Regions from separate parts of the Mucilaginibacter terrenus genome, predicted to be linked through region 3. Evidence: riboswitches for the same ligand, from Rfam matches in the RefSeq annotation. Region 3 holds a riboswitch; each other region holds the start of a gene.
What was found. A riboswitch is a leader RNA that binds a small molecule or an ion and turns the genes downstream of it on or off. The one in region 3 is predicted to bind S-adenosylmethionine.
Positions count from the first base shown of each region.

Region 1: linked by a shared signal. The riboswitch ahead of metH (methionine synthase) and the one ahead of DYU05_RS03645 (O-acetylhomoserine aminocarboxypropyltransferase/cysteine synthase family protein) in region 3 are both predicted to bind S-adenosylmethionine.
Region 2: linked by a shared signal. The riboswitch ahead of DYU05_RS09500 (peroxiredoxin) and the one ahead of DYU05_RS03645 (O-acetylhomoserine aminocarboxypropyltransferase/cysteine synthase family protein) in region 3 are both predicted to bind S-adenosylmethionine.
Region 4: linked by a shared signal. The riboswitch ahead of DYU05_RS17725 (SusC/RagA family TonB-linked outer membrane protein) and the one ahead of DYU05_RS03645 (O-acetylhomoserine aminocarboxypropyltransferase/cysteine synthase family protein) in region 3 are both predicted to bind S-adenosylmethionine.

Region 1 covers NZ_QWDE01000002.1:676,685-684,839, reverse strand. The annotation lists gene DYU05_RS13725 (S8 family serine peptidase) at 1-573, shown strand, start outside; gene DYU05_RS13720 (S41 family peptidase) at 649-2,229, opposite strand; gene murQ (N-acetylmuramic acid 6-phosphate etherase) at 2,336-3,139, shown strand; gene DYU05_RS13710 (hypothetical protein) at 3,223-3,789, shown strand; gene DYU05_RS13705 (Bax inhibitor-1/YccA family protein) at 3,881-4,618, shown strand; SAM riboswitch class I at 4,974-5,084, shown strand; gene metH (methionine synthase) at 5,214-8,155, shown strand, end outside.
Region 2 covers NZ_QWDE01000001.1:2,125,054-2,133,208, reverse strand. The annotation lists gene DYU05_RS09525 (hypothetical protein) at 68-775, opposite strand; gene DYU05_RS09520 (NADP-dependent isocitrate dehydrogenase) at 1,070-2,299, shown strand; gene DYU05_RS09515 (type I phosphomannose isomerase catalytic subunit) at 2,524-3,504, shown strand; gene DYU05_RS09510 (response regulator) at 3,572-4,006, opposite strand; gene DYU05_RS09505 (PAS domain-containing sensor histidine kinase) at 4,023-5,507, opposite strand; SAM riboswitch class I at 5,949-6,063, shown strand; gene DYU05_RS09500 (peroxiredoxin) at 6,224-6,859, shown strand; tRNA gene DYU05_RS21105 (tRNA-Cys) at 6,874-6,944, shown strand; gene DYU05_RS09495 (class I SAM-dependent methyltransferase) at 7,006-7,617, opposite strand; gene DYU05_RS09490 (carbohydrate binding family 9 domain-containing protein) at 7,764-8,155, shown strand, end outside.
Region 3 covers NZ_QWDE01000001.1:856,498-864,652, forward strand. The annotation lists gene DYU05_RS03635 (homoserine dehydrogenase) at 1-388, opposite strand, end outside; gene DYU05_RS03640 (homoserine O-acetyltransferase family protein) at 388-1,443, opposite strand; gene DYU05_RS03645 (O-acetylhomoserine aminocarboxypropyltransferase/cysteine synthase family protein) at 1,526-2,839, opposite strand; SAM riboswitch class I at 3,063-3,172, opposite strand; gene DYU05_RS03650 (hypothetical protein) at 3,357-3,896, opposite strand; gene DYU05_RS03655 (trans-sulfuration enzyme family protein) at 4,012-5,127, opposite strand; gene DYU05_RS03660 (hypothetical protein) at 5,232-5,756, shown strand; gene mqnE (aminofutalosine synthase MqnE) at 6,034-7,227, shown strand; gene DYU05_RS03670 (histidine phosphatase family protein) at 7,296-7,949, shown strand; gene DYU05_RS03675 (menaquinone biosynthetic enzyme MqnA/MqnD family protein) at 7,921-8,155, shown strand, end outside.
Region 4 covers NZ_QWDE01000004.1:84,773-92,927, forward strand. The annotation lists gene cdaA (diadenylate cyclase CdaA) at 1-68, opposite strand, end outside; gene DYU05_RS17710 (polyprenyl synthetase family protein) at 147-1,118, opposite strand; tRNA gene DYU05_RS17715 (tRNA-Ser) at 1,389-1,476, shown strand; gene DYU05_RS17720 (SusD/RagB family nutrient-binding outer membrane lipoprotein) at 1,569-3,011, opposite strand; gene DYU05_RS17725 (SusC/RagA family TonB-linked outer membrane protein) at 3,017-6,205, opposite strand; SAM riboswitch class I at 6,519-6,624, opposite strand; gene pta (phosphate acetyltransferase) at 6,894-8,155, shown strand, end outside.

The DNA of each region.
Region 1 (8,155 bases), on a different contig from region 3:
TTCGGTAAAAAGCTATCTCCCCACAAAGAATGGGTAGATGCAGCATTTAAATACGCGGCATCTAAGGACGTGTTACTGGTACAGGCATCCGGCAACGATAACCAGGATGTGGACGCCAAACCGGAGTTCCCGAATGATATTTTTGCAGATGGCTCCGGTACAGATGCGGATAACGTGATTAGCGTGGGTGCATCAGCCGCAAAGCTGGACGAGAATCTTGCAGGTTCTTTCAGCAACTATGGCAAAAAGAACGTAGATGTTTTTGCACCGGGCGTAAAAGTAACCTCAATTGATAAGGATGCCGAGTTTAACACCGCCGATGGTACCAGCTTTGCCTCGCCAATTACCGTAGGTGTGGCTGCTTTGGTACTGGAGTACTACCCAACGCTAACTGCCAAACAGCTTAAGCAAGTAATACTGGAGTCGGCCTCTCCGCTTAATGGCACCATGGTACTTAAACCTGGCACTAAAGAAAAGGTTGATTTTACCACCCTATCTAAAACAGGCGGCATAGTTAACGCTTACAAAGCTTTAATGATCGCTTCAAAACTTAAAGGCGAAAGAAGTATCTAACGCACCGAATGCGCGATAATAAGAAAGCCGGGCTCAAAACGAACCCGGCTTTCTCATTTTATGCAGTATAGCCTATCAGATCGTAATCGCCTTTTTAAACGTTTCATCGTTCTCGTTAACCACCCGGTAGTAAGCGTTAATGCCCCATTTAAAACGGGCGGCATTTGCCTTAAGCAATGTGGCAATAGCCGGAGCATCGGCGCCAACATCTTTGGCTTTAACCTCCTTAGACGCTTTTTCCGCATACGATAAAAAGTGCGATAGCGTAGCACTGTTCACCTGGTAGTCTTTTATAAAGCTGTCTGCAGTAGGGTACTTTTTAAGCAATGGTTGCATTGCATCAATAACATAGGCGCTAAATAGCTGGTTAACCAGCAGCGCGCCTACCAGCCGGCTTTCGCGTGTAGTATCGTCAGGTACAAAAACATCAGGCATTATGCCGCCGGCGCTCAGCACCTTACGGCCTTTTGTGGTATGGTAGGTTTCCGCACCAACAAAAGCGCTATCCGTTAAGTTGCTTTCTTCAGAAAGCAGCTCGCCTTTACGCACCCTTTCGGCCAGTTCATTACGGTAGCTTTGCGCCCCATGTTTATACGACTTTTGAATAGACCGACCTGATGGGGTATAATAGCGGGCTACGGTGAGGTTTACGGCTGTACCATCACCAAATGGGAATTGCTGCTGCACCAGTCCTTTGCCAAACGATCTGCGACCAACAATTGTAGCGCGGTCAAGGTCCTGCAGGGCACCCGCCAATATCTCGCTCGCCGATGCAGAATATTCGTCAATTATAACAGTTAGCGCCCCTTCCTCATAAACACCCGAGTCGGTAGCAGTATAGTCGGTGCGTGGTTCATGCGCGCCCATGGTATAAACAATAAGCTTATCCTTGGGTAAAAACTCATCTGCAAGTGCTGTAGCAGTGTTCAGGTACCCGCCGCCATTCCCGCGCAGGTCTATCACCAGTTTTTGCATACCTTCCACCTTCAACCTGGCTAAAGCCAGTCTAAAGTCAGCATCTGTAGTAGAAGCAAACTTACTTATTTTTATATACCCCGTATTGCCCGTTACATACGCCGCATCCAGGCTGCTTAGTGTAACGTGCCCGCGCTTAATTACAAAATCCTTATACTGCCCCTCTGGTGTAAGCACCGTGAGCTTTACTTTTGAGTCTTTCTCTCCCCTGAAATTTTTACTTACCCGTGCAAGTGTAAGCCCTGTACCAGAGAATGGCTTTCCGTCTACCTCCAGCACTTTGCCACCTGTTTGTACCCCCGCGCGTGCTGCCGGCCCGTTAGGGTAAACCATAGTAACTACCAGGGTGTCGCGCAGTAACTGGTATTCCAGCCCTACCCCATCAAACCCGCCTTGCAGGCGCTCGCTTATGTTGCGTGCCTGTTGCGCAGGCAGGTAAACCGAATGCGGATCGAGGCTTTGCAGCATATCATTTACGGTAACGCCCTCAATACTGTCGGTATTCACACTATCTACATAACTGCTGTTTACCAGGCCAAGCACCTTTGATATTTTATCTTCTCCGGACGAGGTGGTAAAAAAGCGGCGGCCCGACCGTTTGTCGGTAATGAAAATACCAAGGCCAATACCAATAAGCAGTAAAATAAGAGTGCGGAATATTACCGCTGCCGTGTGTTTCATCAGATGTATCTACGACAAATTTAATCATTACGCTTCAGCACCTATAATTTATATCATCTTCGTTGCTTTGTGTAATTTTGTTCAATTTTGCTAAAAATACCTGCTAATGGAACGCACTACCGAAAAGGATTCTAATTACACCGGGCTGGAGCATATGCCCCTGGGCGAACTGCTGCGCAACATCAACAACGAAGACAAGACCGTTCCGCTTGCAGTAGAAAAGGCGCTGCCCCAAATAGAAGCGCTTGCTGCTGTTGTTACCAAGAAAATGCGGGCTGGTGGCAGGTTGTTTTACATTGGCGCGGGCACCAGCGGCAGGCTGGGCGTGGTTGATGCTTCGGAGTGCCCGCCAACTTTCGGCGTTCCGTTTGACTGGGTAGTGGGAATTATCGCAGGAGGGGATACCGCTATACGTAAAGCAGTAGAATTTGCCGAAGATGATACAGAGCAAGCCTGGCGCGACCTGCAAGCTTTTGACATAAACAAAAGCGATGTAGTGGTTGGCATAGCGGCATCGGGCACTACCCCGTACGTGATAGGCGGCCTTAAAACAGCCAACGAAAAAGGGGTAGCAACAGGATGCATTGTTTGTAACAGCGGCAGCCCAGTAGCAAGCGTGGCACAATACCCCGTAGAAGTAGTAACCGGACCAGAATTTGTAACCGGAAGCACCCGAATGAAGGCAGGTACGGCACAAAAGCTGGTGCTGAACATGCTGAGCACAAGCGTAATGATACAATTGGGCCGTGTTAAGGGTAATAAAATGGTAGATATGCAGTTAAGCAATAATAAGCTGGTAGACAGGGGGACCCGGATGGTGATGAACGAGACTGGTTTAGACGAGCAAACCGCCGCCAGGCTGTTAAAAGAACACGGCAGTGTACGTAAAGCTGTAGAAGCTGCAAGGTAGTACGCAGATATGCAAATTCAATAAATGATTAAAAAACTTAAAGCCTCTCCCTTCAGGGGAGGTTTGGTGGGGGCTTAGGGTAAATGCACGAGATAGAACCATATTATAAATGGCGCGATGATTACATAGCATCGGAGGACGAGCATTCGCCCTTTTACGCCACACAGTATAACGAATTTGAGTACGATAAGCAGATATACAACTACCTGCTGCACCCGCAATGGGATTCGTTTGGCTCTAACACGTTATATATAAAGGTGTTGTACGTAGACTACGACCGCGGCTACACCATCATAGAAATGATAGGCGAATGGAACGATGCCATTAACAACGACATTATGATGCTCAAACGCGAAATACTGGAGCTGATGATGGATGAAGGGGTGAACAAGTTTGTGCTGATAGGCGAGAACGTTTTGAACTACCATTACTCTGACGATAGTTACTATGAAGAATGGTTTCAGGATGTTGAGGATGGATGGATAGCAGGCATAAACTTTAGGGAACATGTGCGCGACGAGTTCAGGCACAGCAATGTTGACTACTACATTAACTTTGGCGGTAGGCTCGACGACCTCGGCTGGCGCACATTAAAACCGCTGCAAGTATTTAAACAGGTAGAGGAACAGCTCCAAAAACGGCTCAATTAATAATTGATCATCCGCTTGCAAGCTTTAAAAAGTATTACAACATTTACAGCAATTATCACGTTTTAAACTCAAATAACATTTCAATAAGAAAATGGAAACCAAAACAACAAATTACGTTTACGATAGCGTAAGTCATATAGAGGATGCCGAAGCGTCGCGTAAATTCATTGCAAATGTATTTATGTGGATGTTTGTGGCGCTGGGGATATCATCGGTATGTTCTTATATCTTCGCCTTTAACCCCGACCTGAGCTCGATGTTGAGGAACAACGTTACCGGCCAGAGCAACCTGCTAGGCATAGCCGTTATGTTTGCCCCGCTTATATTTATTATCGTTGCAGGCTCACGCTTTCATAAAATGAGCTTTACTTCGCTCATCGTTCTCTTCATTGCATTTTCAGCAGTAATGGGTATCAGCCTTAGCTACATATTTTACAGGTACTCTATCGGTACTATTTCTACCGTGTTCATTACCTCATCAGTAGTGTTCGGCGTTATGGCAATAGGCGGGTATATTACCCATCAGGACCTTACCAAATTTGGTTCTATTATGATGATGCTGCTTGTAGGCATCATTGTAGCCAGTGTACTTAACTTTTTCATGCACAGCGACAGTCTAAGCGTGATCATTAGCTACATAGGTGTTGCAGTGTTTGTAGGCCTTACCGCTTATGATGTTCAAAAACTTAAGCGCCTTGGTGCCGAGATTGGCTACGCCGGCAACGACGCCAAAAAGATGGCCATTATGGGTGCAATAACCCTTTACCTCGACTTTGTAAACCTGTTCCTGTTCATGCTGCGCATATTTGGCGGCGGCAACCGCAGGTAACATTTTATCAACGCTATTTACAAAGGCTGCTCCTCAAAAAGGGCAGCCTTTTTTATGACAAATTTTAACCTGTAATTTATCCTATTACTTGCAAATAAAACTGAAAATAGCGTTGCAAAACAGTGTGGTTTTTAAAGAACATACATCACATTTTTCTTGAAAAACTGCTATCGCGTGCTTATTTCAGCATTTCTTACAGGTTTTATCCGGGTGTTCAAAAACGGGTGTTCAATAGCCGGGCACAAAAAAAGCTGAACACTTTTGCAGTTTTGAAGGGTAAATTATCCTAAGGCAACTTCCTGTATACCGGCAGGTGCGGCCTTGTACAATACAACATTAATTTTCATATTTGTAGTGCTTATGGAGAAAGGCGGAGGGATTAGACCCTGCGATGTCTTAGCAACCTGTGCTTACAAGGTGCTACATTCTACTTGGCCCAAACAACAATGGCCGGGAAAGATAAGCGAAAGTCAATACCGTACACCTGACTTTTCGATATAAGCCGTATATGCAGTTTCGAGTTTGCAGCAAGCAGTGATTGCCAATGCAACATGCGTATCTGCATACTGTTAACTGTCAACTGCTCACTGATACAATGGATATTAGAAAAGAACTGGAGAAAAGGATATTAGTGATTGATGGCGCTATGGGCACCATGATACAGCGCTACGAGCTTACGGAGGATGACTTCCGCGGTGAGCGCTTCCGCGATCATGCAAGCGACCTGAAGGGTAACAACGACTTGCTTAACCTTACGCGCCCTGATGTTATTAAAGCTATTCACTGCGAGTATCTGGAGGCTGGTGCAGACATTATAGAGACCAACACTTTCAGTACGCAGCGTATCTCTCTGGCTGATTACCATATGGAAGAGCTGGCTTACGAGTTAAGCTACGAAGGTGCCCGCTTAGCAAGAGAAGCAGCTGACGAATATACTGCTAAAGACCCGTCAAAGCCTCGTTTTGTAGCGGGTGCTGTTGGGCCTACCAACCGTACAGCTTCTTTGTCTCCTGATGTTAATGACCCTGGCTATCGTGCCGTTACCTTTGATGATCTTGCAGAAGCCTACTACGAGCAGGTACGCGGGTTAGTAGATGGCGGCTCGGACGTATTGCTGGTAGAAACCATATTTGATACATTGAACGCCAAGGCTGCACTGTTTGCCATTGATCGTTACAGGCATGAATGCAAAGCTGCAGGCAAAGACATGGCGGCATTCCGACCTACCGGTGGTGTAATGATCTCCGGTACTATTACTGATGCATCTGGCCGTACGCTTTCCGGGCAAACTGTAGAAGCTTTCTGGAATTCTGTAAGTCATGCCAACTTGTTATCGGTAGGACTGAACTGCGCCTTAGGTGCTAAGGAAATGCGACCGCACCTGGAAGAGCTTTCAGCTAAGGCAGGTGTGTACATATCGGCGTATCCTAATGCCGGTTTGCCAAATGAGTTTGGCGCTTATGATGAAACCCCGCACGAAACTGCCAACCAGGTAGATGACTTTATGGAGGCCGGTTTAGTTAACATAGTAGGCGGTTGCTGCGGTACTACCCCGGACCATATCCGCTGCATTGCCGAGAAAGCAGCTAAATATCCACCGCGCAAAAAACCGGAGATTGAGCCTTACCTGCGCCTGAGCGGCCTGGAAGCAGTAACACTTACACCGGAAACCAACTTCGTGAATATTGGCGAGCGTACCAACATCACCGGCTCACCAAAATTCTCTAAACTTATTCTGGCTGAAGATTACGAGGCGGCTCTGTCTGTTGCTTTACAGCAAGTTGAAGGCGGCGCGCAGGTGATCGACATCAATATGGACGAGGGAATGATAGACTCGGAAGCGGTGATGGTGAAGTTCCTAAACCTTGTTGCAAGCGAGCCGGATATTGCCAAACTGCCGATCATGATCGACTCCAGCAAGTGGACTGTGATAGAAGCCGGTTTAAAATGCTTACAGGGCAAGGGCATTGTGAACTCTATTTCACTAAAAGAAGGTGAAGATAAATTTAAAGAATACGCAAGAAAGATACTAAGCTATGGTGCGGCCACCGTGGTGATGGCTTTTGACGAAAGAGGCCAGGCAGATACACTCGAGCGCCGTAAGGAGATCTGCGAACGCAGCTACCGGATACTGGTTGATGAGGTTGGGTTTCCGCCGCAGGACATCATTTTCGATCCAAACATCCTTACTGTTGCAACTGGCCTTGAAGAGCATAACAATTATGCCGTTGACTTTATAGAAGCTACCCGCTGGATAAAACAAAATCTGCCGTATGCCAAAGTAAGTGGCGGAGTAAGTAATATATCTTTCTCGTTCCGCGGCAATAATGTAGTGCGGGAGGCAATGCACTCGGCATTTCTTTATCATGCTATTTGCGCCGGCCTGGATATGGGTATCGTTAACGCCGGCATGCTTGAAGTTTACGAGCAAATTCCAAAAGACTTGCTGGAGTTGGTAGAAGACGTACTGCTTAACCGACGAGACGATGCTACCGAGCGACTGGTAGAATTTGCTGATACTATAAAATCTAAGGGAAAAGAGATCGTTCGTGATGAGGAGTGGCGCAAAGCTCCTGTAGAAGATCGGCTTTCACACGCGCTGGTAAAAGGAATTGTTGAATACCTTGACGACGATGTGGAGGAAGCACGTCAGAAATTTGCCCGGCCACTGGAAGTTATAGAAGGCCCATTAATGGACGGGATGAACGTGGTTGGCGACCTGTTTGGGGCCGGCAAAATGTTTCTGCCACAAGTGGTAAAATCTGCACGTGTGATGAAAAAAGCTGTGGCTTACCTGCTACCATTCATTGAACTGGAAAAGCAACGTGTTATAGATGCCGGCGAAGACAGCAGCGGCAGCCGGGCTAACGCAGGCAAAGTGCTTATGGCTACAGTTAAAGGCGATGTGCACGACATTGGCAAAAACATTGTTGGCGTAGTACTGGCCTGCAACAACTTTGAGGTGATAGACCTTGGTGTAATGGTGCCTGCACAACGGATTATTGAAGAAGCTAAAAAGCAGGAAGTAGATATAATTGGACTGAGTGGCCTTATCACGCCATCGCTCGATGAGATGGTACATTTCGCTAAAGAAATGGAACGGCAGCAGTTTACCATTCCGCTCATTGTTGGAGGAGCTACAACATCACGCATACATGCTGCGGTCAAGATAGCTCCAAATTATTCCGGTCCTGCTATTCACGTGTTGGATGCCTCGCGTAGCGTTACTGTTTGCAGCAGCCTGATGAATAAAGACCAGCGTGACGGATACATCCAAGGTATAAAAGACGAATACGCTAAAGCAAGGGAAGCACACGCAAATAAAAAGAACGACAAACGCTTTGTTAGCATAGAGGAAGCGCGCAATAATAAGTTTCAGATCAGCCTGGACGGCGATGTTGCTTCAAAACCATCCTTCACGGGAACAAAGGTGATAGAGAACTACCCGCTGGAAGAGTTAGTGCCTTATATTGACTGGACTCCTTTCTTCCACACGTGGGAACTGCGGGGCAGCTATCCAAAAATCTTCGAGGATAA
Region 2 (8,155 bases), 1.3 Mb from region 3:
GTTTAATTAAATACGTTAAGTATACATTAAAAACCCTGCCAAACTTACCCTTGTTGTGGCAATTTAGTTAATAATGTATCTGCTTGCTATAAGATGTAACGCCGCCAATTGCAAACTTTAGGCCTATACTGTACTGTACCAGCTTGTCTTTGCTTTTTCCGGCAGTAAACCCATCCATATTGTCGCCAAAAGATGAATTATACTGCATCGCAAAGTCTATTTTAAATGACGGCTGATCGTACTTGTTAAAGAATTTGAGCTCGTAACCAACCCTTATCGGAATAAAAAGCTCTTTGGCTTTATCTTCGCCACCGGTGAAAAAGCCGGGTGTAATCACCGATTCGCGGTTGATCTGTGTAATATCGTTAATCATATAGCCTAAACCGGCAGAAACATAAAGGTTCTTGAGCCCGTTCATTAAACCACTGCGGGAGTAATCAATCAACTCGCCCGCCTGCAGCTGCGCCCTAAAAACCAATGCTGTATATCTATTTTTAAAATACCTTCCAGATTTGCTGGTATCGCTACCACCCTCCAGCTTGCCGGCCTGTACTTCAACTATATAGTTTAGGTATGGCGTATGGTTGTAATTAAAACTAATGCTTACAGATGGTGTGTTCTTTATAGTTTCAGCATCGCCGTAAACACGGTTAATGTTAGCGCCAAGGCCAAAATCGTATTGTGCATAATCGTAGCCTATTTGCGCTTTTGCCATAAACGTAATAGCGGTGAGCAAAAAAGTAAAGAATATAGTTTTAGTAAAAAGCTTAATCATACTTACAATAGCAATGCGTTGGTTATAGCTAACGGTTATTTAATTCAAAGTAACACCAAAATTTCAATATTTAATGCCGGCTTAAATCATTTGCGGCCGTAAAATACACTAATTATTTTATTGTTTAATTATTAAGACACCGCAAACTTACAAGTGCAAACCCGGGTACATGCCTGTTTGTTGATAGCAAAGCATTATATTTTTTGAAAATTATGTGAATTGGTTGAAAAACATCAAATGAAATTTTATGTAAGTTTGAAACCGTTTAATATGAAAAAATAACCCAAATCAGGTATGTCAAAAATTAAAGTAGAAAACCCGGTAGTTGAGCTGGATGGGGATGAAATGACCCGAATCATATGGAAGTTTATTAAAGATAAATTAATTGTTCCTTATCTTGATGTAGATATAAAGTACTATGACCTGGGTATTCAATACCGTGACGAAACTGATGATCAGGTAACTATAGATGCTGCTAACGCTATCAGGCAATATGGTGTGGGTATTAAATGTGCCACCATTACGCCAGATGAAGCGCGTGTAGAAGAATTCGGTTTGAAACAAATGTGGAAATCGCCAAACGGAACCATCCGTAACATACTTGATGGTACTGTTTTCCGCGAGCCTATTGTAATGAACAACGTACCGCGTTTGGTACCTAACTGGACAGCGCCTATTTGCATTGGCCGCCACGCTTTTGGCGACCAGTACCGCGCTACAGATTTTGTTACTAAAGGTAAAGGTAAGTTAACTGTGAAGTTTACGCCTGAAGACGGAAGCCCTGAGCAGTCTTTTGAAGTATTTAACTTTAAAGGTGACGGCGTTGCGCTTACCATGTATAACACCGACGAATCTATTATTGGTTTTGCTCACGCTTGCTTTAACCAGGCGCTGATGAAGGGCTGGCCTTTATACCTGTCTACCAAAAACACCATCCTTAAAAAATATGATGGCCGTTTTAAAGATATTTTTGAAGAGATCTACCAAAAAGACTACAAGCAAAAGTTTGCTGAAGCAGGTATTGTGTACGAGCACCGCCTGATTGACGACATGGTTGCATCTGCCCTTAAATGGAATGGTAACTTTGTTTGGGCTTGTAAGAACTATGATGGCGACGTACAGAGCGACACAGTTGCACAGGGCTTTGGTTCACTGGGCTTAATGACCTCTACATTAGTTACACCAGACGGAACTGTAATGGAAGCTGAAGCAGCGCATGGTACCGTTACCCGCCACTACCGCGAGCACCAGGCTGGCCGCCCAACATCTACCAACCCAATCGCGTCTATATTTGCATGGACCCGTGGTTTAGAGTTCCGCGGTAAACTGGACGGTAACCAGGAACTGATTGATTTTTGCCACGCTTTAGAAGAGGTTTGTATAGAAACTGTAGAAAGCGGCAAAATGACCAAGGATTTGGCTATTACCATTAAACCAAAGGTTGAGCACGGTACCGATTACCTGTACACAGAGGAGTTTTTGGAAGCCATTGACGAAAACTTAAAAAAGAAGTTGGGTAAATAATACTTAACAATATAGTAAAAGCCCATTCTAATCAGGATGGGCTTTTTTATTGATTGTGCTTTTATTCAGTTGGTACCGAAAGCGTCCGTACGTTTACATCAGCAGCTACAAAACGTTTCAATAAAAGTTTGGTTAGCGTAACAGCAACGCTTATTTTAGCCGCACAAACTGAGGTATACCTGCAATTAGTTTTTTGTTGATTTACCTTTCTAAAACATCATACCATGTCAGCATTGTATCCGTTAAAATTTAAGACCATATTTAAAGATAAAATATGGGGAGGCCATAAAATTGAGACCTACCTGCATAAGAACATCGGCGACCTGCCTAATTGTGGCGAAACCTGGGAAATATCAGGCGTAAGCTCCGATGTATCTGTTGTGGAAAGCGGCGCGCTGCAGGGCCAGTCATTAGATAAACTGCTGCAACAATACAAAGCAGAGCTGGTAGGAGATAAGGTATATAACCATTTTGGTGATACATTCCCGCTGCTGGTAAAGTTCATTGATGCCAATGACGACCTGTCTGTACAGGTACACCCGAATGACGAACTAGCCAAGAAACGCCACAACTCCTTTGGTAAAACAGAGATGTGGTACGTTATAGAGGCTGACCCGGGTTCCTCGCTTATTGCCGGGTTTAACCGTGAAATGACGGAACAGGAATACGTTGAAGCGCTTGACGGTGGGCATATAATGGATACACTGAACCGTGAAGATGTAAGCGCGGGAGATGTGTTCTTTTTACCTGCCGGGCGTGTGCACACAATAGGTAAAGGCCTGCTTATTGCCGAAATACAGCAAACATCAGACATTACTTACCGCATATACGATTTTGATAGGGTAGATGATAAAGGGCAAAAACGTGAGCTGCACACCCAGGAAGCACTTGCTGCAATAGATTACAAGCATTATCCCGAATATAAAACGCAATATACCCCTGCGCAGAACGAGACGGTTGAATTGGTAAAGTGCCCGTACTTTACCACCAATGTTCTTGATTTTACGCACGCTACCACAAAGGACTATTCAAACCTTGACTCTTTTGTGATACATGTTTGCGTTGAAGGTGAATACACCATTAAGCATAACAGCGAAACCTACAATGTAAAAATGGGCGAGTGTATTTTATTACCCAAAACAATTAACAGCGTAGCATTAGAGACCACCACAGGCTTTAAAATATTAGAAAGCTATATCGAGTAGCCAGCAAAATACTTCTAAAATGTTATTTAAGGAAGACGCGGTAATTCGCGTCTTTTTTATTGAGATACTAACCTATTTGCTGAAAGCCGAAACCGGGATCTATGGAGTTGAAGATGTCCTTCATGTAAGCCTCGTCTATAGGCTTAAGGATGTAATCTTTAATCACAGAATTATTTTTTGCACGAATAATATCATCTATGTCAATTGATGAGCTTATAGCGTAAACCGGGATTTTTTTGCCCAAACGAGCTTTAATTTCCTCGTAGTTGCAGGTAAATTCCCAGCCGTCCATTACCGGCATGTTAATGTCTACAAATATTACATCGGGTAAAGTGTGCGTGTTAAAGGGATCTTTAAGATAGTCGATAGCTTCTTTGCCATTGCTAAAATCAAGCGTATCAGCGTGTATACCCTTAATTTGCATCAGCTTTTTAAAGCCGTAAACAAAAATTTCATCGTCATCAATAATACAGGCAGTCATTCTTTTTCTTTCATCACTCATTATACAGTAGTATCTTTTACGATAACCTTACTGTAAATTTAGTGCCAACATCAACGGTACTTTCTACGTCTATACTCCCGCCCAGTGCTTCTACCTGGTTCCGTGTCATGAAAAGGCCTATGCCTTTAGCATCTTTATTATTATGGAAGGTGCGGTACATACCAAACAACTGGTCGCCATACCGCTGCATATCTATCCCCACACCATTATCCTCAAAAACGAGGTAGATGTGTTCCTGCTCTTTATAAGTATAACAGGTGATAATCGGCTGCCGCTGCGGGTGGCGGTACTTAATTGCATTGGTAAGCAAATTCTGAAAGATGCTCTCCAGATAAGCAGGAATATAACTTATCTCTTGCGCTCGGCTAAAGTCGGTTTTAAGCTGAACCTTGCCGGCCTGTATATTGGTGTCCAGCGCAGCTACCACGTTATTAAAAATACTTTGAAAAGATAAGTTCTTACGCTCTTTGCCTATTTCTGATTGTATTTTCACAATCTCATCCAGATGACCCATAGTGGCCGTCAGGCTGTGGCTGATGGTTTTTATGTGAGAAAAAATCTCTTCCTTATCTGCTTCGGCTGTGCTTTCTTCAAAAAGGTTAACCATGAATTTGAGATTGCCTGCATGCGAACGAAGGTTGTGCGAAACAATGTAGGCGAAGTTTTGCAAACGTTTGTTTTGATCGTCCAGTAGGTTGATAGACGATTGCATACTTAAGCCTCGTCGTTTAATGATATCAATGTCCTGGAAAATGCCACGCACCTTGACGCATTTGCCGTCGTCGTCAATTATCGGCTCACCTTTAGCCCTAACCCAAATAACATTGTTTTTGGCCGTACGGAACAGCATCTCCTGGTCGTATGGTTTGCAGAGTTTTATAGCATCGTCAATCGCCTTGGTAATTACAGGCTGGTACTGTGGTTCAAAAAAGCTGATTGCCTCGTCAAAGGTCATATTAACATCGCCGTATAGCTGATATATCTCAAATATCTCAGGCGACATATACAGGCCCATTGTTGGTATATCTATTTCCCAGCCGCCAATTCTGGCAATGCGGCTGGTTTCAGCGTACAAGAACTCTGCTTTTTTGGCTTTTAGTTCGGTAAGTTTGTGATGATCAATATTGCTGAGTACTCCGTATATAAACCTGCCGTCGTCGCCATCGTACTTTAAAGCGGTACTTTCAAACCACTGGTAGCCTTTATGCCTGGTAAGCAAACGGACCTGTGCAACAGGCGCAGGCCCCGGCCCCGAATAATGGATAGCCTTTATAAAGGCAGCCTTGTCCCCGTGGTAAAGAAGGTTGTCGTAAAAGTTTTTGTAGGAGCACTCGATGTCGCCGGGCTTGTAGCCAAGTAAAGCGTAAAACCCGGCAGACCACTGCGCCTTTTGCGTAACCTGGTCATACTGCCAGATACCGGTATTTACGTTATTTATTAAACGGGCAAGTCGTGCAGCACTTTCTTCAGAAAAATTATCTGTTACCGAATTGCTCATCATTTAACCCGTTTCTTCTCTTTTAGTAAATACCTTATTAAACATACAGGTACAATTTTAGTACCCATACAACGCTATTGTTTAATAATTATCGATATCTGTAATTTATTTAACTTTTGGTAGATAATATTTCTTTGCTAATGTATAAATTATTTCGCAGCATTATTTCATATTTAACATTATACCGATAGTTATATTAAAAGTATTAAATTACTTACTGTTTTATACGTCGTAACATCTAAAAGGGTTGTGACATCAACAAACGGGGATGATATGGACCTCAACAAAACGAGTTAAATGTTATCCATTATTTCACCAAGTGTTGTAAAAATTATTTTTTATTTGTTTGTCAGTCACTTAGATTAAAAAAGTAAAAAAAATTATAAAGTCTATAGGAATTATAGATTTTATATCTACATTTGTGTCGTTATCGTTCTTTAAATATACTTATCCAGAAAGACAGAGGGAAAGGCCCTATGATGTCTTAGCAACCTGTACCGGCTTTAAGCCAGTGTAAGGTGCTAATTCCTGCTCCGCACTAAACGGGGACAGATAAGCTGATTTAACAGAAAACAGAACGTTTGTAAAAGCGTCCTTTTGGCTTGTATTTAGCGCCTTTCATCAACACTCTTCCTGGATGATTTTATTGGTTAAACGTTTGCAATTTGCATAGCTTTATTGCAGCAAACCGATACTTAAAACTTAATAAAATTAAAAACATGAGCTTACGCATTGGCGACGACGCCCCAAATTTTAAAGCAAAAACATCAAACGGAGAAATTGATTTCTACGAATACCTGGGCGACAGCTGGGGTGTGCTATTCTCGCACCCGGCGGATTATACACCTGTTTGCACTACCGAACTTGGTAAAACAGCATCGTTAAAAGATGAGTTTGACAAACGTAATGTAAAGGTGATTGCACTGAGTACTGACAATGTGGAATCGCACAAAGGATGGATAAACGATATCAACGAAACACAGGGCGTAGAGGTTACCTTTCCGATAATAGGAGACGAGAGCAGGGAAATATCCCAAGCGTATGATATGATACATCCTAACGCTTCTCTTACCGCAACAGTACGCTCGTTGTTTGTAATAGGGCCGGATAAAAAGATTAAACTGATCATCAGCTACCCGGCATCAACAGGACGTAACTTCCAGGAGATTTTAAGGGTGATAGATTCGTTGCAGTTAACTGCTTACCACAGTGTGGCAACTCCCGCAGATTGGAAGGACGGTGAAGATGTAGTAGTGCTGCCATCCATCAAAACAGAAGATATACCGGCTAAGTTCCCTAAGGGGCATAAGGTGATAAAACCTTACCTCAGGACAACTCCGCAGCCTAACAAATAAGGGCTGAAAGATAAAGTCGTGTGGCCGAGAGGATAGGTGAGGGTCTGCAAAACCTTATACGGTAGTTCGAATCTACCCACGACGTCTGATTTAAAGTGTTCTATAGTTTTCAGGAGCGACCGGCGGAAGAGCCGGTCGCTTTTTTATTAGAGTTTTTGCACGCACCAGGTAGTCATGCAGCGGAGATTTTGCACGTTGGTTGTTTTTATAGGCTCAAATAATTCACCGTTTAAGTCACGGGTATAGTTCAGCAATATCTGCTGGTTTACCAGGAACCGTTCTGAACCATCAGGAAGGAGGTAACGGTTGTTGCCCAAGGGCATAACTTTGCCCTCTATACCAATGTCTGATGCCAGTCGAGCAAAAAAGTAACCACCCGGTTTCAGCACCCGCCACATGGAGGTGACCATCGCATCAAAGTGTTCAATGGTTTCGGCAAAATGCAGTACCGCGCTGCTGATGACCAAGTCGAAAGATGCATCAGCAAAGGGCAGGTCTTCCGCAGGTGTCACTATAAAGTTTGTAGATGGCAGATTAGGTGCAAGCACCGCAGCCATATCGCGCACCTGTGCCACCGCATCGGGGTTAGGGTCCACTCCGAATACGTTATAACCATTCTGCAGGAAATAGATCAGATTACGGCCACCGCCGCAACCTGCATCTAATATGGTTTGGCAGTTGCTAAAGGTGCCTTTTAACAGCTGATCGAACAGGTAAATATCGATATTACCAAACTGTTGCTGTAGGGTGTCTTGCATGCGCTAAATATAGGAATAACAAGATTGCAGGTTGCACAATAGGCTTTAAACTTCGTGCTCATTTTTAAAAAGAAAGCTTATTTCCTTAAAATTATCGATATACTTGTTACCGAGTACCCCAATCATCCAAATACCAATAAGCCCCTGTGTCTACACTTAAATTTACGTTGCTGCTTGGCTGCTGCTGTCTGCTTGCATTGACCTCTTACGCACAGAAAAAAAATATCAATTATCGGTACCAGATACACCGCAGTGCATCTAAAATTAAGATAGATGGCCTGCTGGATGAAGCCGGCTGGCAAGCTGCTGATACGACCACCGACTTTGCTATGGTATTGCCAATGGATACCAGTCGGACTAATGTACGCACCACCGTGCGGATGACCTATGACGATGATAACCTTTATATATCTGCGGTTTGTTATCAGCCTACATCGGGGTATATGGTGGAGTCGCTGAAGCGTGACTTCAACTTTGGTAAAAACGATAATTTCATCTTTTTTCTTGACCCCTTTGACGCACGTACAGATGGTTTTAG
Region 3 (8,155 bases):
TGATTGGTATACTACCGCAAACTGCACCTTCATAAAGCAGGGACGTACCATGCTTATGTTGAAGTTCAATAAGCTCGTTCAGGTAAGTAGCAATCATTTTTTTACTTGCAGAAACCACGTTCTTACCAGAACTAAGTGCACGCGAAACAATTTCAAATGCTGCTTCGGTATCGTTTATCAACTCTACAATTGTATTTATCTCGGGGTTATTAAGTATCTCGTCACGGTCGGTTGTGAATAGCTCTTCCGGAAGCGTACGCTGTTTATTTGGATCTTTTATAGCGATCTTAACAATTTCGAGGTTGAGGTTTTTGGTACGGATAATATCATATAGTCCCTGGCCTACAACTCCGAAGCCGAAGAGGCCAATATTTAATTTCTTACTCATTAAGCTATCTTTTGCAATTCTATTATTTTTCCTTTAACGTCTGTCTTAAAAAAGGACGTAATTATTTTTGTTAGTAGTTCTGTTTCAATTAAAAATCCATCGTGGCCATAAAAAGAATCCAGCTCAGCAAAAGCCGACTTTGGAATATGCCTGAATAGATGTTGCTGCTCTTCTATAGGAAACAACACGTCGGTTTTGATGCCTATGACCAAAGTTCGGGCTTTTATCAGGCTCAGCGCTTTCTCCACACTACCTCGGCCACGACCAACATTGTGCGAATCCATGGCTTTGGTAAGATACCAGTAGCTATATGCATTAAAGCGATTCACAAGTTTTTGTCCCTGGTAGTTTTGATAAGATGATGCTTTAAAGTCACTTAAAAGCGCGCTATCGTCTTCCTGCTGGGTAATGTCGTAAGTTTTGTAACCACGGTAGGATAGGAGTGCTATACTGCGTGCGGCTTTCAAGCCCTTAGCACCACCATCTGGCGCTCCGGCGTAGAAAGTACGATCAGCAGTAATTGCCAAACGTTGTGATTCGTTAAAAGCAATACCCCACGGCGAGTGGCGTGCGTTGGTAGCAATGAGTATCAAATTTTTTATGCGTTCAGGCTCACTTATGCTCCACTCCATAGCTTGCTGCCCTCCAAGCGAACCGCCTATCAGTATCTCAATAGCTGATATTTCCAGGTAATCTGCAAGGAGTTGATGCGCTCTCGCCAGATCTCGAGTGGTAAATTCAGGAAAAGCAAGGTAATAAGGCTGACCTGTTATCGGGTTTATGGTAAGCGGGTTATCAGAGCCATAAGGTGAACCAATAATGTTTGCACATACCACAAGGTGCTCATCGGGGTTAAAGTGGTCATTGTCGCCAAACAGCCCTTTCCACCAGTCAAATACGTCAGAGTTTGCAGTTAAAGCGTGGCATACCCATATTACGTTATCAGCATTTTTGTTTAAAGTACCGTAGGTATGATAGCCTATTTGCAGGCCCTTTAACTTGCGGCCATTTTCAAATTCAAATGTGCCTGTGTATTTAAAAGTTTGTAAACTCATTTCTTTTTTATCGTTACCGCGGGAGCAACTTATTTGGTTGCTCCCTGATAACATCACTTAAAAACTAAAAAAACTAAAATCGTTATGCCAGTTCAGGTTGCTCTATTTTAGCAAATGCCTGTTCAAAATCTGCCTTTATATCATCAATATGTTCTATTCCCACAGCTACCCTAAGCCCTGCCGGTGTTACACCAGCTGCGGCTTGCTCGGCTTCGCTTAGTTGTTGGTGAGTTGTAGCCGATGGCTGAATAATTAATGTTTTAGCATCGCCTACGTTGGCTAAGTGGCTTACAAGCTTAAGGTTGTCGATTACTTTGGAAGCAAGCTCTTTATCACCTTTGATTTCAAATGAAAGTACGGCGCCAAAACCATTTTTAAGATATTTTTTCGCCAATGTGTGTTGAGGTGATGACTCCAGACCTGGATAGTTGACTTTGGCAACCAGCGGATGTTGCTCCAGCCACTTAGCGAGTTCCAGGGCATTGTCTACGTGACGCTGCACACGTAAAGAAAGCGTCTCCAATCCTTGTATATTAAGCCAGGCGTTAAAAGGGGATTGTGACGGACCGAAATCTCTCAATCCCTCTACGCGAGCTCTGATAATAAACTGTATGTTTCCAAAAGGACCGTTAACACCAAATACATCAGCAAACACCAAACCATGATAACCTTCTGCAGGTTCGGTAAACTGCGAGAATTTGCCATTACCCCAATTGTAGTTGCCGCCGTCTACAATAGCGCCTCCGATGCTGGTACCATGGCCGTTAATCCACTTAGTGGTCGATTCTACAACTACGTGTGCGCCATGCTGCAACGGACGAAACAGGTAGCCGCCCGCTCCGAATGTATTATCGACTATAAGTGGTAACTCGTGTTTGTTTGCCAGGCCGCTAACCTTCTCAAAGTCAGGGATGTTAAATCCCGGGTTGCCGATAGTTTCTGCGTAAATTGCTTTTGTTTTATCATCTATGTGCTTTTCTAAAGCCTCAGCAGTGTCGCTTTCGGCAAACCTAACTTCTATCCCAAGGCGTTTAAAAGCAACTTTGAATTGATTATAAGTACCACCATAAAGAAAAGGAGAAGTAACAAAGTTATCACCAGCCTGCAAGATATTATTCAAAGCTATAAATTGTGCAGCTTGACCTGACGCGGTAGCCAAAGCAGCAACACCACCTTCTAAAGCTGCAATGCGTTTTTCAAACACATCAGTCGTCGGGTTCATCAAACGGGTATAAATATTCCCAAATTCCTTTAAGGCAAAGAGGTTTGCACCATGCTCGGCACTGTTAAATACGTAAGAGCTTGTTTGGTAAAGGGGGACAGCACGCGCACCTGTAGTGGCATCAACTTCCTGTCCGGCATGAAGTTGTAAGGTTTCGAATTTTAAGCTTGACATGTTCTGTAGATTTTAAGGATTTTGTTGAAATATTACGATTGAGGCGTCAGGATAAGGTATCCTGCTGTTCACGTTTCTTCAGAAACAAAAGGGACGTGTGTTTACCGGCTAGCAGCAGCAACACATACAAATACAGCCATTTATATGGTTGTATGCAGAACGGTTAACCGTTTGTGATTGCTGATTATTGTGCTGGAAGTGGATCGTACTTTTCATGATTAAAAATTTATATCCCCCGGGGTTATTTTCCGGGACAGGAATTGGCACCTTCTCCATTCCGGAGGGTTGCCAGCGGTTCTTTGAGCCTGATCTCTCGCCGCTTCTTTATAAACCAAAATCCTTTTGAGGGAATTGATCAAGGTATCGCTACCAAATAATGTTCCAAATATAGGGCGATATAATTTTACTATCCAAATAATATTTCAATTTTATTGTCATATCATAAATATCACTTACCTGCACATGGCTCAATGATAGTCAAGTTTTAGTTACCGATAGAAGCAGTAGAACTAAATTATTATCTTCTTAATGCGAAATTATATGCCAACCGCAGACCTACTATCCCCCTGGTATCGCCTGGATTGGTCCGCAACTTAATTGCATCTGCTCTAAGGCTTATTTCGATGTTTTTCTTGTTATTGATTGTCGGCTCATAAGCTAAAGCGAACGACGGGGAAACTCCTGCAACTATGTCATCGCTGCCAGTTACGATATATCCCATGGCACCCGGTTTAACGCTGATGCAATTAGAGATATAGTACTTTAAGGTCAACCCACCGTATAAGATATCGGCTTTGCGGGTAATGTAAATGGCATTGTTAATTGTGTAGGTATGGTTTGTTTCAGCATTAAGTCGTTCGTACCCAATGGCGGGTACAAGCCCCAATTTATCATTTAAACGAATACTGCCCTGAGCTATAGCGCCCCATCCAATTTTAAACCCTGCAGCTAAAGGCTGATTTACGCCTGCACCCAAGCCGAACGAGCTCTTCATTTGAGCGGATGCTACGGTATACATTAACACCGATAAAACACCAGTTATAATAGTAATTTTCATGCTTCAAACTTGTTTACTAAAAGTCAATCAGGTATTAACATGCTATAAACATTTGGTGAATTTGCGTTGTGTTGAATAGATAAATAGCGCGTAGCAACTGTTTAACATACCGCCATTAACCTAAAGCTTGCTCCAGATCAGCAATAAGGTCATCTATATGCTCAAGTCCTGGAGATACTCTCAACAAGTTAAAAGGAGTCTTGGTATCAGGACCTTCAACGGATGCACGGTGTTCTATCAAGCTTTCCACACCACCAAGGCTGGTAGCCTGGGTGAACAGTTTAAGGCTGTTTATCACTCTACACGCTTGTTGTTCGCCACCACTCACGGTAAAAGAGAACATTGCCCCAAATGCACTCATTTGCCCTTTTGCTATTGCATGTTGGGGGTGAGAGGGTAATCCTGGATACAATACCTGTTCTACTTTCGGGTGCTTTTTTAAATAAGCTGTAAGCAGTTGCGCATTTGCAACATGCCCGCGAACACGGTAAGGCAATGTTTTTATGCTGCGAGTTAGATAGTAACAATCCATAGGCGAGGGGATAGCGCCACCCATGGTTTGTACGTTGCGTATTTTCGCCCACCATTCGTTCTTCTCTGCGGTAATCAGCGCGCCGCCCATTAGATCGCTATGCCCGCCGAAATATTTTGTTGTGGAATGCATCACCAGATCAGCGCCCAAGGAAAGTGGTTGTTGACAAACCGGTGTTGCAAAAGTGTTGTCACAAACCACCTTAATGCCGCGTTCTTTAGCTATCGCTACAGCTTGTTTAATATCCGTAACCTTTAAGAGCGGGTTAGATGGCGTTTCCAACCATATGACACCGGTATTTGCTTTTATGTGCGACCTCAACACCCCAGCATCATTCACGTCTACGAAATCAAACTCCAGTATACCTGCAAATAAGGCTTTGAGCTGATTGCGAAGCCCGTGATACATATCATCCGGTGCGATGATGTGTGTGCCTGGTTGCAGCGCCTGAAACACCGACATTCCCGCTGCGTTACCGGAAGAAAAAGCTGCAGCCTCTACACCGCCCTCCAGTTTTGCTATTACGTTCTCCAGAAAAGCGCGGTTTGGGTTTGATGCGCGGCTATACATGTGGCCGCTGGGGTAACCACCATCTTCGCCGCGCTGAAATGTAGTAGCCATAACTATGGGCTGTACTACAGCTCGTGATGTTTCATCTATATGGTTTCCGGCGTGTATCGCTATAGTTTCCAGTTTCATATTCCGTAATTTATGCTGCCAAATTAAAAAGAAATATTCGGCAATGTTGTAGCGTTATTCATATCCTCAACGTAATTACCTCAAGACATCAAAACCCTAAACTGATGAAATACCTTTACACAATTGTACTATTGACAATATTGGGCCTTTCTGCCTGCAAAAAAGAAGGCATCAACACAAATCTGGATCAAAGTCTCGAGGCATGGTCAGATTTTAAGTCCTCATCTAATAATACCTACTCTTATATTGCATATTTCGGCTCTTGGACAGGTTTCCATGCAGAAACGAAGCTGACAGTTGTCAACGGTAAGGTAACTATTCGCAAATATAAATCAGGTCATTACAAGCCAAATACAAACGAGTTGGTCGCCGAAAACAGCTGGACGGAAAGCGGCGCTACACTAAACACCCATGCCGACGGCCACCCTCTACTCACCATAGATGAAGTGTATACTAAAGCGAAGCGGGAGTGGCTTAGTGTTGACAAAAAGCAGAACGAGATCTACTTCGAAGCTGAAAACAACGGTATAATTTCATCTGCCGGCTATGTGCCCAAAAACTGTGCTGACGATTGTTTTACCGGTATCAAAATTAAAGAAATCAAGGTGTTTGTGAAAGAGATCAAGTAGGTGCATAGGACCGTTTTGCGGTTCCAAAACCTTCAATTTCCACACTTTTTAGTAGAAGAAAAAAGCTATTGGAGAAAACGCTGCAAGGAGATGCATTGAAATCAGCAGTTAGTGAAAACTACTATGATTTTCTTAGTTGTAATGATCCTAAATCTGCGAGACCTAATCCGATTTGGTAAACTGACCGTCATTTTAGATGTTCAAACACCTGGTAGGGTAAATTGACTTTGCCCCATACCCACGCTTTTTGCTACATTTGCCTAAATTATTTTGTTAAATGGAAGCACCAGAAGCCCTCCAGGTTTTGATAAACAACCCGCAGCTTTCACCCGAACTTAAGGCCATCGCTCAAAAGGTTCTTCAAAAAGAACGCATAACTTTTAACGATGGCGTGCTGCTTTACCAAACAGCAGAACTCGGTTACCTTGGCGTTTTAGCCAACTACATACGCGAACAAAAACACGGCGATAAAACTTACTTTAACCGCAACTTCCACATCGAACCAACAAATTTGTGCGTGTACGATTGTAAGTTCTGCTCTTACTCGCGACTAATAAAACAGCGTGGCGAAGGATGGGAGTACACCATGGAAGAAATGCTGGACATCGTAAAGAAATACGATGATCAACCGGTTACGGAGGTGCACATAGTAGGCGGCGTATTGCCCCAATATGATGTTCCCTTTTATGCCGAACTATTTAGCCGGATCAAGGCTCACCGTCCGGATTTGCACGTAAAAGCGCTTACTCCTGTAGAATACCACTATATATTCAAGAAAGCCAAACTGGACTATGCTACCGGCATGAAACTGATGAAGGATGCCGGGCTAGAATCAATGCCAGGTGGAGGAGCAGAGATATTTCACCCGGAGGTACGTGAAAAGATCGCTAAAGATAAATGTACCGGCGACCAGTGGCTGGCTATACACGAGGAATGGCACAAGCTGGGCATGCGTTCAAACGCCACCATGCTTTACGGCCATATAGAAGAATACTGGCACCGGGTTGACCACATGGAGCGCCTGCGCGAACTTCAGGACCGTACCGGCGGCTTTCAAACGTTTATCCCGTTGAAGTTCCGCAACCAGGATAACCAAATGAGCAACGTGCCGGAATCCACAGTAGTGGAAGATCTGCGCAACTACGCCATAGCCCGTATTTACCTGGATAATTTTGACCATGTAAAAGCATACTGGGCCATGATAAGCCGAACAACGGCACAGCTTTCGCTTAATTTTGGTGTGGATGACATTGACGGCACACTCGACGATACCACCAAAATATATTCTATGGCAGGTGCAGAGGAGCAACACCCGGCCATGAGCACCAGGCAATTGGTAGAGCTGATAAAAAATGCAGGACGTCACCCGATAGAACGGGATACGCTGTACAACGTAGTAACTGACTATAAAGATCATCAGTTTGAGGAACAGGAAAAACCCCGCTACTACAAACTGCCGGTAATTAATTAAGCTAAAAGCAGAAAGAATAAAGCTTAAAGTGGAATAGTCCTGAAGCTTGGCTCTCTGCATCTAACAAAATGATAAAGACGCTATACATAGTACGCCACGGTCAAACCGAACTTAACAAACAAGGTATAGTACAAGGGCGCGGGCGCGATACCGATCTTAACGAGGAGGGCCGGGCCCAGGCGCAGCAGTTTTATGATGCTTACAAAAATGTACCGTTTGATAAGATCTACATTTCTAAGCTTAAACGCACCCAACAAAGCATACAACCCTTTATTGATGCCGGAATCCCTTACGAAAAACTGGAGGGACTGGACGAATTGGCTTGGGGTAAATATGAAGGGCAGCCTGCCACGCCCGAAACCAAAGGTGCTTTTCTAGAGTTAATGCGGTCTTGGGTGAGCGGCGACCTCGATGTGAAATTTGAAGGTGGCGAAAGCCCTAATGAAGTGGAGGTACGCCAGCGTGAAGCGTTAGGAATTATAATGAGCCATCCTGAAGAAAAAAACGTGTTGATATGTATGCACGGCCGTGCTTTACGTTTGCTGCTATGTGTACTTACCGGCAAGCCGCTTACCGAGATGGACAGCTTCCCTCATCAGAACCTTGTGCTTTACAAGATTGGATTCGACGGTGAAAGATACGAGATCATCGATTTCAACAACGCTCAACATTTAAAGAATCCAGAACAGATACGTGAGAAAGATCAGAATATCCGCCGTTAGTTACACCAACACCAAACCCTTTTTATACGGACTACAGCGCTCGGCAATAATGGACAGGATAGACCTGAGCCTGGACATGCCGTCAGACTGCGCTCAAAAACTAATTGACGACGAAGCCGATATTGGCCTTATACCTGTAGCGGCTACACTCAGCCTGCCACAATGGGAAATTGTTTCGGCTTACTGTATAGGCGCGGTTGGCCCGG
Region 4 (8,155 bases), on a different contig from region 3:
GCCACCAACAGCACATCAACTACATCAAGAATACCAAGTTTTAAGAAGCTGAAATTGAAGGACTGCATATTACGAATGTAATAAGTTTATATGAAAGATTACCGAACAGGCTTATAGATGAGCGCTATCAATTGAACGTAAATATATCACTTGTTACGCTCTGTAGTGTATCGCACCAATTGCTCCAGCCCTGTGCGTGCATCACCTGCAGGGAAGGTATCAAGAATAGCAAATGCTTCATCCTGGTATTTTTTCATTTGTATCCCGGCATAATCCAGTCCGCCGTTTTGCTTTACAAAGTTGATGATCTCGGTGATCTTTTTAGAATCATCATTGTGGTTTTTAACCAAATTGATAATCCGCTTCTTTTCGCTGCTGCTTGCATTACTAAGAGCATATATCAGCGGCAGCGTCACTTTCTTTTCTTTTATATCTATGCCCAATGGCTTGCCAACGTCATCGGTGCCGAAGTCGAACATATCATCCTTTATCTGAAATGCTATGCCGATCTTTTCACCAAACAATCGCATTTTTTCTATTACTTCCTCGCTTGCTCCGGCGGAAGCTGCTCCGCAGGCACAGCACGCAGCAATTAACGACGCAGTTTTCTGACGAATAACTTCATAATACACGGTTTCCCCAATATCCATGCGACGCACTTTCTCAATTTGCAACAACTCTCCTTCGCTCATTTGCTTAACCGCTTCTGATACGATCTTAAGCAAACTGAAATCATTATTGTTGATAGACAACAGCAGCCCCTTCGAGAGCAAGTAGTCGCCCACCAACACTGCTATTTTATTTTTCCAAAGTGCATTAATAGAGAAGAACCCCCGGCGCTGATAAGAATTGTCTACCACGTCGTCATGTACCAGTGTTGCGGTGTGCAAAAGTTCTACTAACGCAGCCCCGCGGTGAGTGCTTTCGTTAATACCACCACATATACTGGCGGAAAAAAAAACGAACATTGGTCGGATCTGCTTTCCTTTCCGTTTTACAATGTAATGGGTAATACGGTCCAGCAGCGGAACAGAGCTTTGCATAGAGGCTTTAAACTTCTCCTCAAAAACATCAATTTCTGCAGCAATGGGTTTCTTTATCTCGTTGATGTTCAGCATCTGCGTTAGTGCGATAATACACCCGGCTTAGCAGCCGGATATTGCGGAGCAAACATAAGCTAAAAAAATATATCTGCGTAAAGCTGCTTCTTGTTTTAGCAGATTAAACCTTTAGCATTTAAAACGCTCTATTAGGTATAAGTTAGTAAGATAGAGTATATAAGTTTTGATTTTTGTGAGTTAGAGTTTTCGTTTTGAGCGGTTACCCATTGGATAGCCGCTTTTTTGTTGCCCTTACGGATAAATATTTTACCTTTGCGTGCCCAAAACGGAGAGGTGTCTGAGTGGTCGAAAGAGCACGCCTGGAAAGTGTGTATACGTCAAAAGCGTATCGAGGGTTCGAATCCCTCCCTCTCCGCACTACAAACAAAACGCCTTAATTATGCATTAAGGCGTTTTGTTTTATTAAAACTTTGCTGTGTATTAAGTAGATGATATTTAGCTTCTAACTTAATTCACATCAAACCAAAGTTTGGTTGTTAATACGTCAGCGCCCTGACCAGATACCGCGGACTGATAGTTAGTACCGTTTAAAGATTGCTCTGTACCCGGGTACAGGAATCTTAACGGCAGTTTTCCGTTTAGCGTACCAGCTACAGCAGGCTGAAGCTGAGGATAATCTAACCTGCGCCACTCCGCAAATGCTTCCAACCCCTGTCCAAATAACGCGAGCCATTTTTGATCGCCTATGGATTTACGGAAGTTACCGGCATTATACTGTACAGCAGGTTGGCCAAGGTAAGTGGCAACATCTGCATCACTTACGCTATATTGCTTTAACGATGCTGTAATCGCTTGCTTGTATAGTTCGCCTGCATTCTCTGTGGTAAACCCCCTTGCTGCAGCTTCTGCACGGTCAAACAGCACTTCCGAATAACTTTGAATAACCGCCGGTGCACCTGGAGCAAGAAAATAGGCGCCAGGTTTTGATGTTTTTGTAAAACCCAGGTTACTGGCATCCCCAACTAATAACCCGTTAGGTATGCCCACGTAAGTGTTTGGCGTGGCATCTTTTGTTTTGCTGACGTAAACCTGCAAACGCGGATCATTCAATGCAAAAAGCTTGTCAACAACAGTTTTGCTTATACGGTAATCATCTCTGGTGTCGAACAGGTTACTTATAGGGTTTTGGTTTGGTGATGCCAGATAAACCAACTGTGCTGTCTCGCTGTTGCTGCTTATGTAGCCGCTGCCCTCTGCCTGTATCTCGGCAAGTACCTGTTTAGCTTTTTCAGGCTCGCGGTCTGCTATACGCAAGGCTATTCGCAAACGCAGCGAATTGGCAAATTTCTTCCATGAAGTAATGTTATTGCCGTAAATAACATCACCCAAGATTGCCGGTCCTGACGCGTTCAACGAAGACTGTGCCGTTTTCAGGTCTTCCAACAAAGCGAAATACACATCTTTTTGCTTGTCATAAGCAGGGGTAAGATATTGCGAAATGTTAGTTGCCTGGCTGTAAGGTATATCGCCGTACGCGTCGGTAAGTAATTGAAAAGTCCATGAACGCAGCACCAGCGCCACACCTTTGTAATTAGGGTTAGACTGCGCGTCTGCTAACTTTATTATCTGGTTCAGATTAACTATGCTTTTTGAGTAACCTACCGTCCACAACTCCTGGAAAGCATTGTTAGAGTAGATATACCTGTCCGGATCGGTGTATTGGATCTTAGCCCAGTACTGTACAAAAAGCAGGCTCGCATCCATGTTATTTGCGGTACCCCAATAGGTGTCGGCTGTATTTTTTATAGCTGCAGTAAGCAGGTAGTCAGGCTGTGCAGTTTCAGATGCATTCGGGCTTTTGTTTATATCCTGCAGATCCTTTTTGCACGACACTGTTGATAGTGTAACCGCGGCAAATAGTATTAATGCTGATAAATGTTTGATTTTCATGATAGTTAGAATTTAAGATTAACATTAAAGCCGATGTTGCGAACAGTAGGTAGCGTAAGGTCTTCAAGGCCTTGGCCGTTGCCGGTGTTGAATGCCGTTTCCGGGTCGATATTTGGCACTTTCTTGTGAATGATCCATAGATTCCGGCCAACAACTGAGACGGTCGCCGACTGCAGCCCTATCCCTTTTACCCACCTCGCCGGGAAAGTGTAGCCTAGCTTAACTTCCCTAAGCTTTATAAATGATGCGCTGTAAACAAAGGCCTCGTCCACATTGGTAAATCCTTTGTAGTAAGACTGTGCTGGTATAACCTTACTGTTTGCTGTGCCGTCTGCCTTTACGCCTTTCCATACCATACCGTCGTCATAAACAGTTTCGCCATTTGGTGCAGCAGCACCTCCGTTAACCTGCACCGCGGTAGCTGACGTATTATTACCGGGATAGTAATAGCTTAATCCGCCGTTTTGTGCACCTCGGCCGGGCAGCGTTGATGCCAGCACTCCCGTGTAAGTTCCCGTTCTGTTGGTATTAGAGTAGATGGATCCTCCAAACCGGGCATCCACCAGGAAACCTAAATTAATCCCTTTATAAGAGAAGCTGTTGTTAATGCTTCCGGAAAAATCAGGTGTGTACTTACCCAGGTACTGCTTGGTAGGGTTGATAACCGGTACACCACTGTTATCTATAACAATGTTGCCGGCGGCATCACGCTGGTAAGCGTTGCCAAACAATGTACCGTAAGGTTTCCCCACTGCGGCAAGTACCTGCACCGTACGGTTGGTGCCTAAAATATAGCTTTGCAGCCTGCCTTCTTCATCTAACGATACTACTTTGCTGCGGTTAAGCGAATAGTTCACGGTTACATCCCACGAGAAATCATTCTTTTTAATTGGCGTGCCGCTTAACTGTACCTCCAAGCCCTTATTATTTATACGGCCGCCGTTTATCAGCTTTTGCGTATAACCTGTTGAAGGGCTAACATCAACGTTAAGTATCTGATTAATACTGTTTGTATTATAAACGCTTACATCCAGCCGTACGCGATCGCGCAGGAAACCGGCCTCAAAGCCAGCTTCGCCAGAGGTTGTTGTCTCAGGTTTTAAATTCGGGTTAAGATCTATACTATTAGCGTTCTGCTGCGGATTGGTGCCAAAAGGCGCTGTAAAGTTATATGTGTTGATGAGCTGATAAGGCGTAGCGGCCTTACCTACTTTAGACCAACCACCTCTTAGTTTTAGGTAACTTAATGCGTCACTTTTAAAGTCAAGCGCCTGAGATAGTACCAAACTACCATTCACCGACGGATAGAAGTAAGACAGGTTTGCTACAGGTAAAGTAGACGACCAGTCGTTACGGCCGGTAAGGTTCAGGAACGCATAGTCCTTATATCCAATTTGTGCCGATGCAAAGTAGCTGTACGTTTTAAGCTTGCCATAGTAATTTGATGATACCAGCGGATCACGTGAGTTACTCAACGTATAAAGGCCCGCAACTGCCAGCTTAGGTGCTATCTGGTCGTTCTGCTCGTTTATAATTGTGCTTATGTTGCCACCAATAAATGCATCAAGGGAGAAATCTTTGCTCAGCTTTTTAGTGTACTGCAGCCGGCCTTCAGTATTGGTTTCGCTCACGTGATAAGCGTCTTCTTCATAAGAACCGAATGGTGTTCCATTAGTACCATAGGCCACCTTTATTTTACGACGGTCGTTGTAAAAGTCGGTACCGGTTCTAAAATTTGCAGATAGGCCGCCACCAATTTTGTAATTCAGCTCGATGCTGCCAATCAGGCGGTCTTTATACTGCCCAACTGTGTTCTCATAAGCTATAAAATATGGGTTGCTATAGTAGCTGTTGTTCCAGTTAAAGGTGCTGCCATCAGGGTTTCTGTAGTTTTTCAACTGGCTTATATCCACCTGGCGGCCAAACCATGTAAACTGAAGCATGGTGCTGGTTGCCCTGCGGCCGTAAGCACCCGGAAGGTTGCCTGCATCGTCTTTTATGTAATTAGCTATAGTAGTAACGGTAAGCTTTGGTGTTGGCCTGAACGTTGTGTTCAATAAAAATGAATTACGGCCCAGTGATGAATTAGGCACCACACCAGTTTGATGCAGGTTGTTGTATGACAACCTAAAATCGTACTTGTCGCCGCTGCCCGCAAGTGCAACACCATTGTTTAGGGTGACACCTGTGTTGAAGAAATCGCGTACGTTATTAGGATGCGCTACAAAAGGCACCGCAACACCGTTAGAGTTGAATTGCGGAATCAATCGTCCATCCAATGGAGGGCCCCAGCTTTCATCCACACCATCGTTAACGCCTCCGCCTTTGCCATCCACGTAGCTAAATTTCCCGTTGGATCCCTGTCCAAACTGGTTTTGATAATCAGGGAAGACCTTCAGGGTTGCAAAGCTGGTGTTGGAGTTGATAGTGATACCAAGGCCCTTGGCACCCTTACCTGTTTTAGTTTTTATAAGGATAACACCCGCAGCTGCGCGGTAGCCGTACAGTGCGGCAGCGTTTGGTCCTTTAAGTACACTTATAGATTCTATATCCTCAGGGTTGAGGTCGGAAATTGCGTTAGGGAAATCTCTTGACCCGTTAGCACCCTGAAACTGCGAGTTATCTACGATAACGCCATCCACCACAAACAGTGGCTGGTTGTTACCCGATACCGATGTTTCGCCGCGAATAACTATACGTGATGATCCCATGTCGCCCTGGCTGTTGGTAACCTGTACACCGGCAACTTTACCGGCAAGCGCGTTTACCAGGTTGCTTTCTTTAGCTTCTGATATATCACGCGACTTTAAGCTTTGTACCGCGTAGCCCAACGACTTTTTGTCTTTGCTGATGTTAAGCGCCGTTACCACCACCTCGTTTAACGAGTTTGCGGCTTCTACCAGTACTATTTGCAACGGTGCGTCGGCCTGTGTAACCGTGACCTGTTGTGTGGTGAAGCCCAAGTAGGATATCCGGAGTACATCATTTGGTTTTGCATTGAGGGAAAACCTGCCCTGTACATCTGTCTGAGTACCATTGGTAGATCCCTGAACAGCCACCGTAACGCCGGGGAGCGGCTGCCCGTCTGACCGGGCGGTGACAACGCCGCTAACCTTAACCGTTTGGGCGTAGGTAGTTTGCAGCAAGAAAAATGGCAGTAAAGCCGCCAAAAACAGCTTGTAAATTTTGGACATGACTATTAATTGTAAGAGGTAAAAAATGCCTGTACGAAAGCCCAATGCAGCTGCACTGCAATTAGCTATTGTAAAGGATGTTTGAATAACCAGAGGCTGCACGCCTCAGCAGGATGGGGAATTAAATTAGCAGCAACAACGCATGCCTTGCATGAAACATGCAGATGATGATGGCGAGTGATTTAAAAACGAGCGAAATGTAAAAGGTGTTTTCATAATAATATAGCATTAACAATATTGCTTTTCAGCCATCAAGATTGCACCGGGGAGATATTGTGTACTGATAAGCCCGACAGCTAAGCATGTATTGTAAACATTATCTCTTCTGCCAATGGCAGACAGGAATTAGCACCTTTATACTTATTGTATAGGTTGCTAAGACGTCATAGGGCCTTTCCCTCGGTCTTTCTTGATAACTATAAAGAACTATTTCGATGCAAATATATGAATAAAATATAAAGACTATAGAATTAATAGATTTTATTTAAAATAAATTATTCTCCCTTTAATGGGTTAGCAGTGCAAGCAGATATGGTAAAAACAGTTCCTTAGGAATAAACATTAATGCTGTGCTACCTGTTAATTAAGACGACCTTCAAGGTGACTTAAATTACCTTATTTATTAATTTACGACAGGTATTTGCAAGCAGTTAAGCTTTACCTTTGCCGGAAACTATACAATATTACTTTGACTAAAAGCATTTATATAGCCTCTGCCGAACCCTACAGTGGTAAGTCAGTTATTGCACTTGGGCTGGTAGCCATGCTGCTGGGTAGGGCACAAAAAATAGGTTACTTTAAACCTATAATACCGCTTGCTCCGCAAGAACAGCCGGACAGCCATATTCAAACTATTCTATCTCACTTTCAACTACCGCAGGCATATGCAGATACTTATGCTTTTACCAGGCAAGATGCAATGCAACACCTGAAGGATGGGCGGCAAGGCGATATGCTGGACGCGATCATCAGCAGGTTTAAAAGCCTTGAAGCTGCTTATGACTACACCGTTGTAGAAGGCAGCGATTTTGCTGGGCCGGCTACAGCATTTGAGTTTGAAACCAACAGGTTAATTGCCAAAAACCTGAATGCACCGGTTTTACTGCTGGTATCGGGCGATAATAAAACCACGGCCGAGATTGTACAGGACACACTCAATTTTTGGAGAGCCTATCAGTCGCACGATATACAAGTGCTTGCCGTGGTGGCCAACAGGGTGCAATCTGCCCAAACAGCTGATGTGAAGCAATTGCTTGTGGCGCAACTGCCAGAGAACATCTTGGTTTCTGTTATCCCTGCGGAGCAGACACTTGAAAACCCCACGGTAAACGACATTTTTGAATGTTTGAACGGACGTTTACTATTTGGCCGGGAACATCTTGCCAACCAGGTAGATCACTTTGTAACCGGTGCCATGCAGGTGCCAAACTTTTTAAATTATTTAAAGGAGAACGTACTGATTGTGACGCCGGGCGATCGCGGCGATATTATTATAAGTTCGCTGCAGGCTAACTTGTCTGCAAGTTACCCAAGGGTTGCAGGTATTGTACTTACAGCCGGCAGCATACCCGAAGAGCCGGTGATGCGCCTGATAGAAGGGTTGCAGAATGTTGTGCCGATACTTACCGTGGACTCCGGCACTTTCGAGACCACCAACAACATCGCATCTGTTAAGGCGCGTATAACGCCTGATAATTCTAAGAAGATACAGCTTGCCATAGAAACATTTAACAAGTATGTAGATGTTCCTTCGCTGGAAAAAATGCTGGTGACTTTCCACTCTGACGCGATGACACCCCACATGTTCCAGTACCAGCTTACACAATGGGCAAAGAGACAGCGTAAGAACATCGTTTTACCAGAGGGTAATGATGACCGTATTCTGCAAGCCACTGCAAGGTTAATCTCCCAGCAATTGGTAAATATCACCTTGCTGGGCGATCCGGGTGA